DNA from 2 places in the Traorella sp. mt218 genome. Region 2 is predicted to be linked to the other one. Evidence: riboswitches for the same ligand, from Rfam matches in the RefSeq annotation. Region 2 holds a riboswitch; the other holds the start of a gene.
The links. A riboswitch is a leader RNA that binds a small molecule or an ion and turns the genes downstream of it on or off. The one in region 2 is predicted to bind FMN.
Positions count from the first base shown of each region.

Region 1: linked by a shared signal. The riboswitch ahead of ACZYT3_RS09235 (ECF transporter S component) and the one ahead of ribD (bifunctional diaminohydroxyphosphoribosylaminopyrimidine deaminase/5-amino-6-(5-phosphoribosylamino)uracil reductase RibD) in region 2 are both predicted to bind FMN.

Region 1 is NZ_JBVAYM010000017.1:31,970-36,341, reverse strand. Features, by position in the region: gene ACZYT3_RS09260 (non-canonical purine NTP pyrophosphatase) at 1-244, opposite strand, end outside; gene ACZYT3_RS09255 (lactate utilization protein) at 246-848, opposite strand; gene ACZYT3_RS09250 (DUF1146 domain-containing protein) at 856-1,050, opposite strand; gene ACZYT3_RS09245 (hypothetical protein) at 1,079-1,456, opposite strand; gene ACZYT3_RS09240 (pyridoxamine 5'-phosphate oxidase family protein) at 1,540-1,995, opposite strand; gene ACZYT3_RS09235 (ECF transporter S component) at 2,012-2,653, opposite strand; FMN riboswitch at 2,735-2,853, opposite strand; tRNA gene ACZYT3_RS09230 (tRNA-Pro) at 2,964-3,040, shown strand; gene ACZYT3_RS09225 (DUF2178 domain-containing protein) at 3,310-3,705, opposite strand; gene ACZYT3_RS09220 (helix-turn-helix transcriptional regulator) at 3,695-3,907, opposite strand; gene ACZYT3_RS09215 (DUF6440 family protein) at 4,323-4,372, opposite strand, start outside.
Region 2 is NZ_JBVAYM010000009.1:78,773-83,144, reverse strand. Features, by position in the region: gene pstA (phosphate ABC transporter permease PstA) at 1-843, shown strand, start outside; gene pstB (phosphate ABC transporter ATP-binding protein PstB) at 830-1,579, shown strand; gene phoU (phosphate signaling complex protein PhoU) at 1,581-2,243, shown strand; gene ACZYT3_RS06295 (helix-turn-helix transcriptional regulator) at 2,338-2,472, shown strand; FMN riboswitch at 2,580-2,694, shown strand; gene ribD (bifunctional diaminohydroxyphosphoribosylaminopyrimidine deaminase/5-amino-6-(5-phosphoribosylamino)uracil reductase RibD) at 2,830-3,930, shown strand; gene ribE (riboflavin synthase) at 3,915-4,372, shown strand, end outside.

The DNA.
Region 1 (4,372 bases), on a different contig from region 2:
TGGGATCATCGTAAGGATAATCTAAAAACAGAATCGAGCTGTCCAGTGCAATGGCCGAAAGACCGCTTCTTTGTGAATAATGGCGTGCCTTGATCAGTGCATTTTCATAAGAGGTCGCCCCATATTCTACCGGCTCTTCGATTCCCAGATCTTTCCCCAGCACAAATTCACAGTCGTAATCTTTAAAATACTCTTCAAAATATCTTTTCTTCGCCATAGAAGCACTGCCTATAACGATCTTCATATCAATATCCCAATTCCTTATTCACACATATGATATGAATCCGCTGAGGTGTATAGCTGCTTGAAATTACTGTATATTCACGACAGATCTTAATCGGAGAATTACAGTGTACACAGTGTCCGACCTGTACGCATGGATTATTTTTATGTAAGCGAATATTATTTTTCACAGCCGCAATTTCTTCGACCCTTTTAACTGCATCCTCGATATTTTCAACGATCTTATTGATCCCTACGATCACGATTACCTTTTTAGGACCGAATATCATGGCTGCCACACGATTACCGGTGCCATCTACATTATATAATTCACCCTTTTGAGTGATCGCATTTGAGCTTGTCAGATAGACATCTGCGCTAAAACATTCACGATAGAGCTTTTGTACATCCTCGCAGTTCTCACGATCCAAATAGGTGATATCCTTCCTGCTTCTTAGAAGATCGATGATTCCACATTCACTTAAGGTGACGCTTCCGCCATGACTGACAACATCCCCTTCATGAATCAGCTGACCGACCAGTTCACGACATTCTTCAACGGTTTCCACATAATCAAAGCAAAAACGATTTAATTCACAATTTCTTTTTAATTCTTCTATATTCATAACTACCTCACATCACAAACATCATTAAAAATTGCGCAATCAGATAACCTAATTCCATCGAAAACGCAAATAAAAGCACCTGTACCTGTACCGGCTTCTTTACATTACAGAATTTTTCAAACTGAATACTGCTCAGTCCAATGAAAGCAAAGGCAAAACTAAATAAATAAATGACAACACTTAAGATTTTATACAGATTCATATCAAAACCTCCACATCATCATTATACACTAAAAGTTAAACCATTTCCTTATAAAAGATTTAGGCTTTACTTCAGCCATACAAAAGCTATTCCTTACAAAGCTTCCTTCAATTTTAATTCCCTTGGTATCACCCAGATAAAAAAACAAGGTTGATTTATAGAAATATACCTTCCTGCTTTCTGTTTCTAATTCATCTGTCGCACCCTCAAGCCATTCATAAAAGCTATTCTCACTGACATGATCCAACATATCATTGACAAGATCGACGATTTCCTTTTTTCTCTCGATCAACTGAGTTTCCTTTGAATCAAATACGATGATAAAACGAAGATCCTTTGATTTCGATTCCACAGGCATACTAAAAAAGAAAAAACAGAGTAAGACAGATAAAATCACTTTCCGCATAAGATCACCTAATTAGATATTCCCCAAAAAATATAAAAATATACAAAAAGCATTCAATGATGACCATCAAATGCTTTGTTTCCTTAATCGTATGGTTTATAAGTGACTTCTTTTGTATTAAAATCAATGAAAAGCTGGAAAGCCTTGCGATTTTCATCCTCATCCCAGATCTCTACAAACTGCGGAGTTACTTCAATCAGGATTTCTGTATCGACATGAGAATAAGCATTATAGCTCTGCCATAGATATTCCTTATATTTCTTTTCAAATGTACGTCCTTCTTCATCTACGACCAATCCCAGATTTTTCGCAATACCTTCTACCTGAACACCATTGAAGCACATTGCTACCCGGTTGTTTTGAAAAAGCTGTTGTGTCTTACGGAAATTCTTATCCGTTTTAAAATAGATCTTATCATTATAGAAGATACAGCTGACGTTGCGAACCATCGGATAATTATCCACACAGCTTGCCAGTGCCATGATCTTCCAATCGCCTAACTTTTGATCCATTATTTTTTTTGCTTCATTAAATTCCATAAACATACTCCTTTCCTTATATGATTCCTTGAATGGCCATGACCGCAAAGATAACGGTTGCGCAAATAAATAAGCCTAAGATCAGGAATCCTAAATACTTGTTTTCTGAACCTTCCTTTTTGTCAACAAGATTTGTATAACGCAAAGCAGAAACAACAGGCTTATATAGAAATAATGTGATACCTGCATTTAAGCCGCTCTTTAAAAGGTTAAACGGAATGATTCCCGGTACCATCATGGCAATGACCGCTTCTCTTGGCATGCCATAATAGATCGGAGTAACGATATAATTCCAGATCACCATCATGATCACCGTACAGATGACACCTGATACCAGACCGATCAAGGCTCCTTTTTTCGTATGCAGCTTCTTATAGATAAAGGCTGCCGTACAAGCAAAAGCACAAGTTGATACCATGTTCATCACAACATCCAGGATCGTTCCTCCACGGTACATCAGCTCCAACACTGAAGTGATGCCGCTCATCAAAAGTGAAACCATCGGTCCATAAATAAAACCACCGATCACGATGACGATATCCTTTGGGTCATAGCTCAAAAAGGAAACAGCCGGCACCATTGGAAAATGAACCAGTACATTGATAACAACAGCCATGGCACAAAGAATACCGATCGTAGTAATTTTCTTTGTATTCATCATATCCCTCCTATCACAAAGAAAAACGTGCCTAAAATATCCTTCTAGGTACGTGTACTTGCTATATTAGGAATACAACAAAATACTCTTCTTTCATCCAGACTATAACTGTTGCTATCGGAGTTTCACCGATTCGGCCAATTGCTTGGTTCGCGGAGTATACCGCCAGTAGAGAATTTCACTCTGCCCTGAAGTTTATTTTATGCATTTTTATAATACTCCTCTTATAAGGACTTGTAAAGCCCCTTTAAAATAAAATTAAAATAACTATTGAAAAAATTTGCTTAGCGAAGTACAATAATAAAGCAATCGGGATGTAGCACAGCTTGGTAGTGCGCTTGTTTCGGGAACAAGAGGTCGTCGGTTCAAATCCGGTCATCCCGACCATGAAATTGTAAGCGGGTTGAAACCCGTTTTTTTTATTCAAACCCTGTCTGAGTGATATATAAACAAAAGAGATCTCCAATGATAGAAACCTCTTTATCGAATTATTCTGAAACCATGAATTCATATTATATTTTATCAATCTTTTAAAATTAAGATATCAATTTTATATATCCTTATTCATCTTTTTCTATAAAATTCAGATTTCTTTCATCACCTGCCTGCCAATCAAAAATAAAATTTCCTAATATAAACTCAATTCCAGTTCCTAATTACATTTTTTTCTCAAGCACATTACTAACAATAATTAATATAACGGGTTGAACGGTAATGATTGCTCCAGTGATCATTGCCGGAATTACATAATCTAAGCAAATAAATATGACGGTTGATAAACCTAATAAGATTGTATTCACTATATTGGTCACATTTCCTGCTTTTTCCTTAATCATGATATTACGTTCGTCCATAACACTTATTTTATAATCGGCATCATTTTTCATCATCTTGTCATGCAAAATTTGAACATGGGAAACACCACAAATTGCACTAAATAAAATCGCAAGACCAATGTCTGCCATTTTTGAAAAATCTGTAAAAAGAATAATAAGGACTAACAATAATGAAAGGATATAACCCATATACCAAATTTGATTTTTATTTTTCATCTTCTTTTTCCTCCTCATAGATAAAGATTTCTTCAATGTTCATGTGGAAGTATTTTGCAATTTTAAAAGCTAATAAAATTGAAGGATTGTATCGTCCATTCTCTAAAGAACCTATTGTTTGGCGAGATACTTCTAGTGCGGCAGCTAACTCTTCTTGCTTGATACCTCTCTGCTTTCGTAATTCTTCCAATCGGTTTTTCAAAATGTCCTCCTTCCTATGGAAAGTTTACTTTCCATATTCCCATTATAACAAATAAACATTTTATGTCAAGCATACTTTCCATTTTTTATTTTATATCCGTAACAAAATTTCCTCAGCGATCTTTCTGATATTATTCATCTCCTGTATCCATATTGAAATATCAGATTAAACACCTTTCAATAGGATGAGCACTGATGAAAAGCCTGCTTTGGGTATTTCCACTGATATTGTCATGAATGATAGAAAGAAAATACAAGCCAAAAGAACTAACGAAACATATTATAAGTCTTAATCGTCAAATTGCATGATTCTTTCTACCCAAGTAAAAAAATGACCCATTCTTTGACTTTTTAAGGTCAATTTAAAGTCATTTTCTTTTTTAATATTCAAAATATGTTTTATTTGAGTTACCTTTTTATTCAAAATCAGGCGTTACGACCGGTTGTCCGTTTTCATCAAGCAAGG
Region 2 (4,372 bases):
CTGCGTATCATTCATAAGGATAAGTTATCGGTCGTGTTAAACGTCTTGGTGAAGATCAGTGCTTTTATAACGATGGCGGTACTGATCATCATGATTGCTTATATTTTGATTACGGGTATTCCAAATATTACCCTTGATCAGTTCTCGCTGGAATACAATACAGAAAATGTATCCATGATGCCGGCCATCATCAATACGCTTTTATATACCGTATTATCTTTGCTGATTGCCCTTCCTTTAGGCATCGGCAGTGCGATCTATCTGGTGGAATATGCGAAAAAAGGAAGTAAATTCGTGGAGATCGTCCGTCTGACAACAGAAACGCTTTCGGGAATTCCTTCCATCATCTTTGGCTTATTCGGATATTTATTCTTGTGTATCTTCTGTGGTTTGGGCTATTCTTTGCTTTCAGGTGTCATTACGCTGTCAATCATCATCCTGCCATTGATCATGAGAACGACTGAAGAGGCGCTTAAGGCAGTGCCTGACAGTTATCGTGAAGGCAGCTATGGTTTGGGTGCCGGAAAGGTAAGAACGATTTTCAAGATCATTTTACCAAGTGCCGTAGGCGGTATCTTAAATGGCATCATCTTAAGTATCGGACGAATCGTCGGGGAAAGTGCAGCATTGATCTATACTGCCGGAACCTTGCCGAATATTGCTTTGAATGTGATGAAATCCGGACGCAGTTTGTCTGTGCATATGTATGCCTTATTAAGTGAAGGGCTTTATACCAATCAGGCTTATGCAACGGCAGTCGTGCTTCTTTTGATGGTGATGCTGATCAATTTCGCATCCAATAAAATCGTAAAGCATATGGGAGGAAAGAATGAGCAAAATTAGTGTTAAGAATCTGAATCTCTGGTATGGGGATTTTCAGGCATTAAAAAATATCAATATGGATATTGAAGCCAATCAGGTAACAGCATTCATTGGTCCTAGCGGCTGCGGTAAATCTACTTTTTTAAAGTGTTTGAATCGTATGAATGATCTGGTAGAGGGTTGCCGCATCACAGGTGAGATTACTCTGGATGGCATTGATATCAATTCAAAAATAGATGTGAATCAGTTGCGCAAACGTGTTGGGATGGTTTTCCAAAAACCAAATCCATTCCCGATGAGCGTTTATGATAATATTGCTTTCGGGCCTAAGACACATGGTGTCAAAGATAAGAAGGAATTAGATAAGGTCGTTGAAAGAGCTTTGAAGGGTGCTGCCTTATGGGATGAGGTCAAGGATCGCCTGCACAAAAGTGCATTGGGCCTTTCAGGAGGACAGCAGCAGCGTTTATGTATTGCCAGAGCGCTGGCCGTTGATCCTGAAGTATTGCTGATGGATGAGCCGACCAGTGCGCTGGATCCGATTTCTACTTCAAAGATCGAAGATCTTGTCTTAGAATTGAAAAAGAAATATACGATCATCATCGTGACGCATAACATGCAGCAGGCAGCCCGTATTTCAGATATGACCGCTTTCTTCTTATTGGGTGATCTTATCGAGTACAATAAGACGGATAAGCTGTTCTCAATGCCGGACAACAAGAAAACAGAAGATTACATTACAGGAAGGTTTGGTTAATATGAGAAATCGATATAATGAACAGTTAAAAGAACTCAATGATGAACTGATTTTGATGGGAGATCTATGTAAAGGCGGGATCACCTATGCTGTCAGCTCCCTAAAAAATCCAAGTGATGAAATAAAAGAAAAGGTCACAGAAATTGAAAATGAGATCAATCAGAAAGAACGTACGATCGAACAGCTGTGCATGAAACTGTTGCTTCGTCAGCAGCCGGTTGCCAGTGATTTAAGACAGGTATCAAGTGCCCTGAAGATGATCAGTGATATGGAGAGGATCGGTGATCAGGCATATGATATCTCATTGATGTCACCGGTGGACATTACAAAAGATGAAAAAGTAGAAAAGCATATCATTGCGATGGCTAAGAATACGATCAGCATGGTATCCAAAAGTGTTGAATCATTCGTCAATTCAGATTTAGAGATGGCACTTTCCGTCATGAAAGATGATGATGAAGTCGATAACTATTTTGAAAAAGTAAAAGATGACCTGATCGATGCAGTCAGAGAAGATCCGAAATCAGGAAGAGATTATCTGGATATTCTGATGATTGCCAAGTATCTGGAAAGAATCGGTGATCATGCGACCAATATTGCGGAATGGGTCGAATATTCTATCACCGGGAAACATAAAAAGATTGATATCAAATCAGCAGAATAACTTCGTGGAAACATGAAGTTTTTTTATGTTTATCTGCGTTGCTTGTGCAACGCTCATATTTTGTGTAAAATCACTTCGAAAAGGAGGAAGATTTATGCTGAGTGAAAATTTAAAGACGATCCGTAAACAAAAAGGATTATCTCAAGAGGAATTAGCCATTCGTTTACATGTTGTCCGACAGACGATATCAAAATGGGAGAAAGGAGTTTCCCAAACAAAAGGATATTAAGAAATAACCTGTGTTTACCTGTTTGCAAATTATTGTATTTGACGAATGAGAAAAAACTTTCTATTGACAGAAATAATGTCAAATATTATAATTGTCCGTAATTGAATAACTATCTTCAGGGCAGGGTGCAATTCCCTACCGGTGGTACAGCCCACGAGCCGAAAGGCATGATTTGGTGAAATTCCAAAGCCGACAGTATAGTCTGAATGAAAGAAGATGAAAGTATATTTATGCTTTTTTGCGTGCTCTGAAATGATTTCGTATCGTTTCGGAGCATTTTATTTAATCGCATAAATCCTCTTTTGCATGTCTTGGATAGCTTTTATTCAAGGCATGTATTTTTTTGGAGGTGTAAAAATGAGCGATGCAGAATACATGAAATTAGCAATAGAATTGGCAAAAAAAGGTGCTGGCTATGTCAATCCTAATCCTATGGTTGGAGCAGTAATTGTAAAAGATAATCGGATTATAGGACAGGGATACCATGAAACTTTTGGTGGAATGCATGCTGAAAGAAATGCACTTAAAAATTGCAGGGAGTCACCTATAGGATCAACACTTTATGTAACACTTGAACCATGCTGTCATTATGGAAAGACACCACCTTGTACAGAAGTAATTATTGGCAGTGGCATTACAAGAGTAGTCGTTGGAACTTTAGACTGTAATCCTATTGTGTCTGGAAAAGGTGTAAAAATACTTGAGAAAAACAATATTCAAGTTGATGTGGGCATTTTAGAAAAAGAGTGCCAGCAGTTAATCAAAGTTTTTAGAAAATATGTTACAAAGCACATTCCCTATGTTTTTATGAAATATGCAATGACACTAGACGGAAAGATAGCAACTTATACAAATCAATCAAAATGGGTAAGTGGAGAAGAAGCGAGAAAACAGGTACATCAACTTCGGCATAAGGTTACTGCAATCATGGTAGGAGTCAATACTGTTATTCAAGATAATCCTTTACTGACATGCCGATTGGAGAATGGAAAAAATCCTATCCGTATCGTATGTGATACAAATTTAAGAACACCCATTACATCAAAAATTATAAAAACAGCGAATGATATTAAGACTTATATTGCTACTTCTTCTAGTGATGAAAGTAAGATAGGTCTTTATAGAAAATACGGTTGTGAAATTATTCATACAAAGAAAAAAGGTAATCATATTGACTTAATGAATTTAATGCAATGTTTAGGAAATATGCAGATAGATAGCCTGCTTTTAGAGGGCGGAAGTGCAATGAATTGGAGTGCTCTTGAACAACAAATTGTCGATGAGGTGCAAGTCTATATAGCACCCAAAATATTTGGTGGGAGTGCAAAAAGTCCTGTAAGCGGGCAAGGGGTTGCTTTTCCTGATGATGCCGTTATGCTTAAACCGTATGCTTTTTCTCAAGTGGGAAATGATTATCTCATAGAAAGTGAAGTGATTTATTCATGTTTACAGGAATAATAGAGGAAATCGGTAAAATAGAAAAAATACAGAAAGATATTTGTAACTGTAAACTATCCATTAAGGCTTCAAAAATATTAGAAGATATACATTTAGGGGATAGCATAGCAGTAAATGGCATTTGCCTTACAGTTACTTGTTTTAATCGCCAGTCTTTCACAGTTGATGTGATGAATGAAACATGGAATAGAACAGCTCTTAGTCTATTAAAACATGGAAGTTGTGTGAATTTAGAAAGAGCTATACCTATGAATGGCAGGTTGGGCGGTCATATTGTTACAGGGCATATTGATGGAACAGGTAGAATATCTTCTGTGCGTAGAGAGAAAAATGCTATGTGGTATCAAATCAATACGAAAAGAGAAATCTTAAATTTAATTGTCGAAAAAGGCTCGATTGCTATTGACGGTATTAGTCTTACTGTCGCAAAAGTATCGAAAAC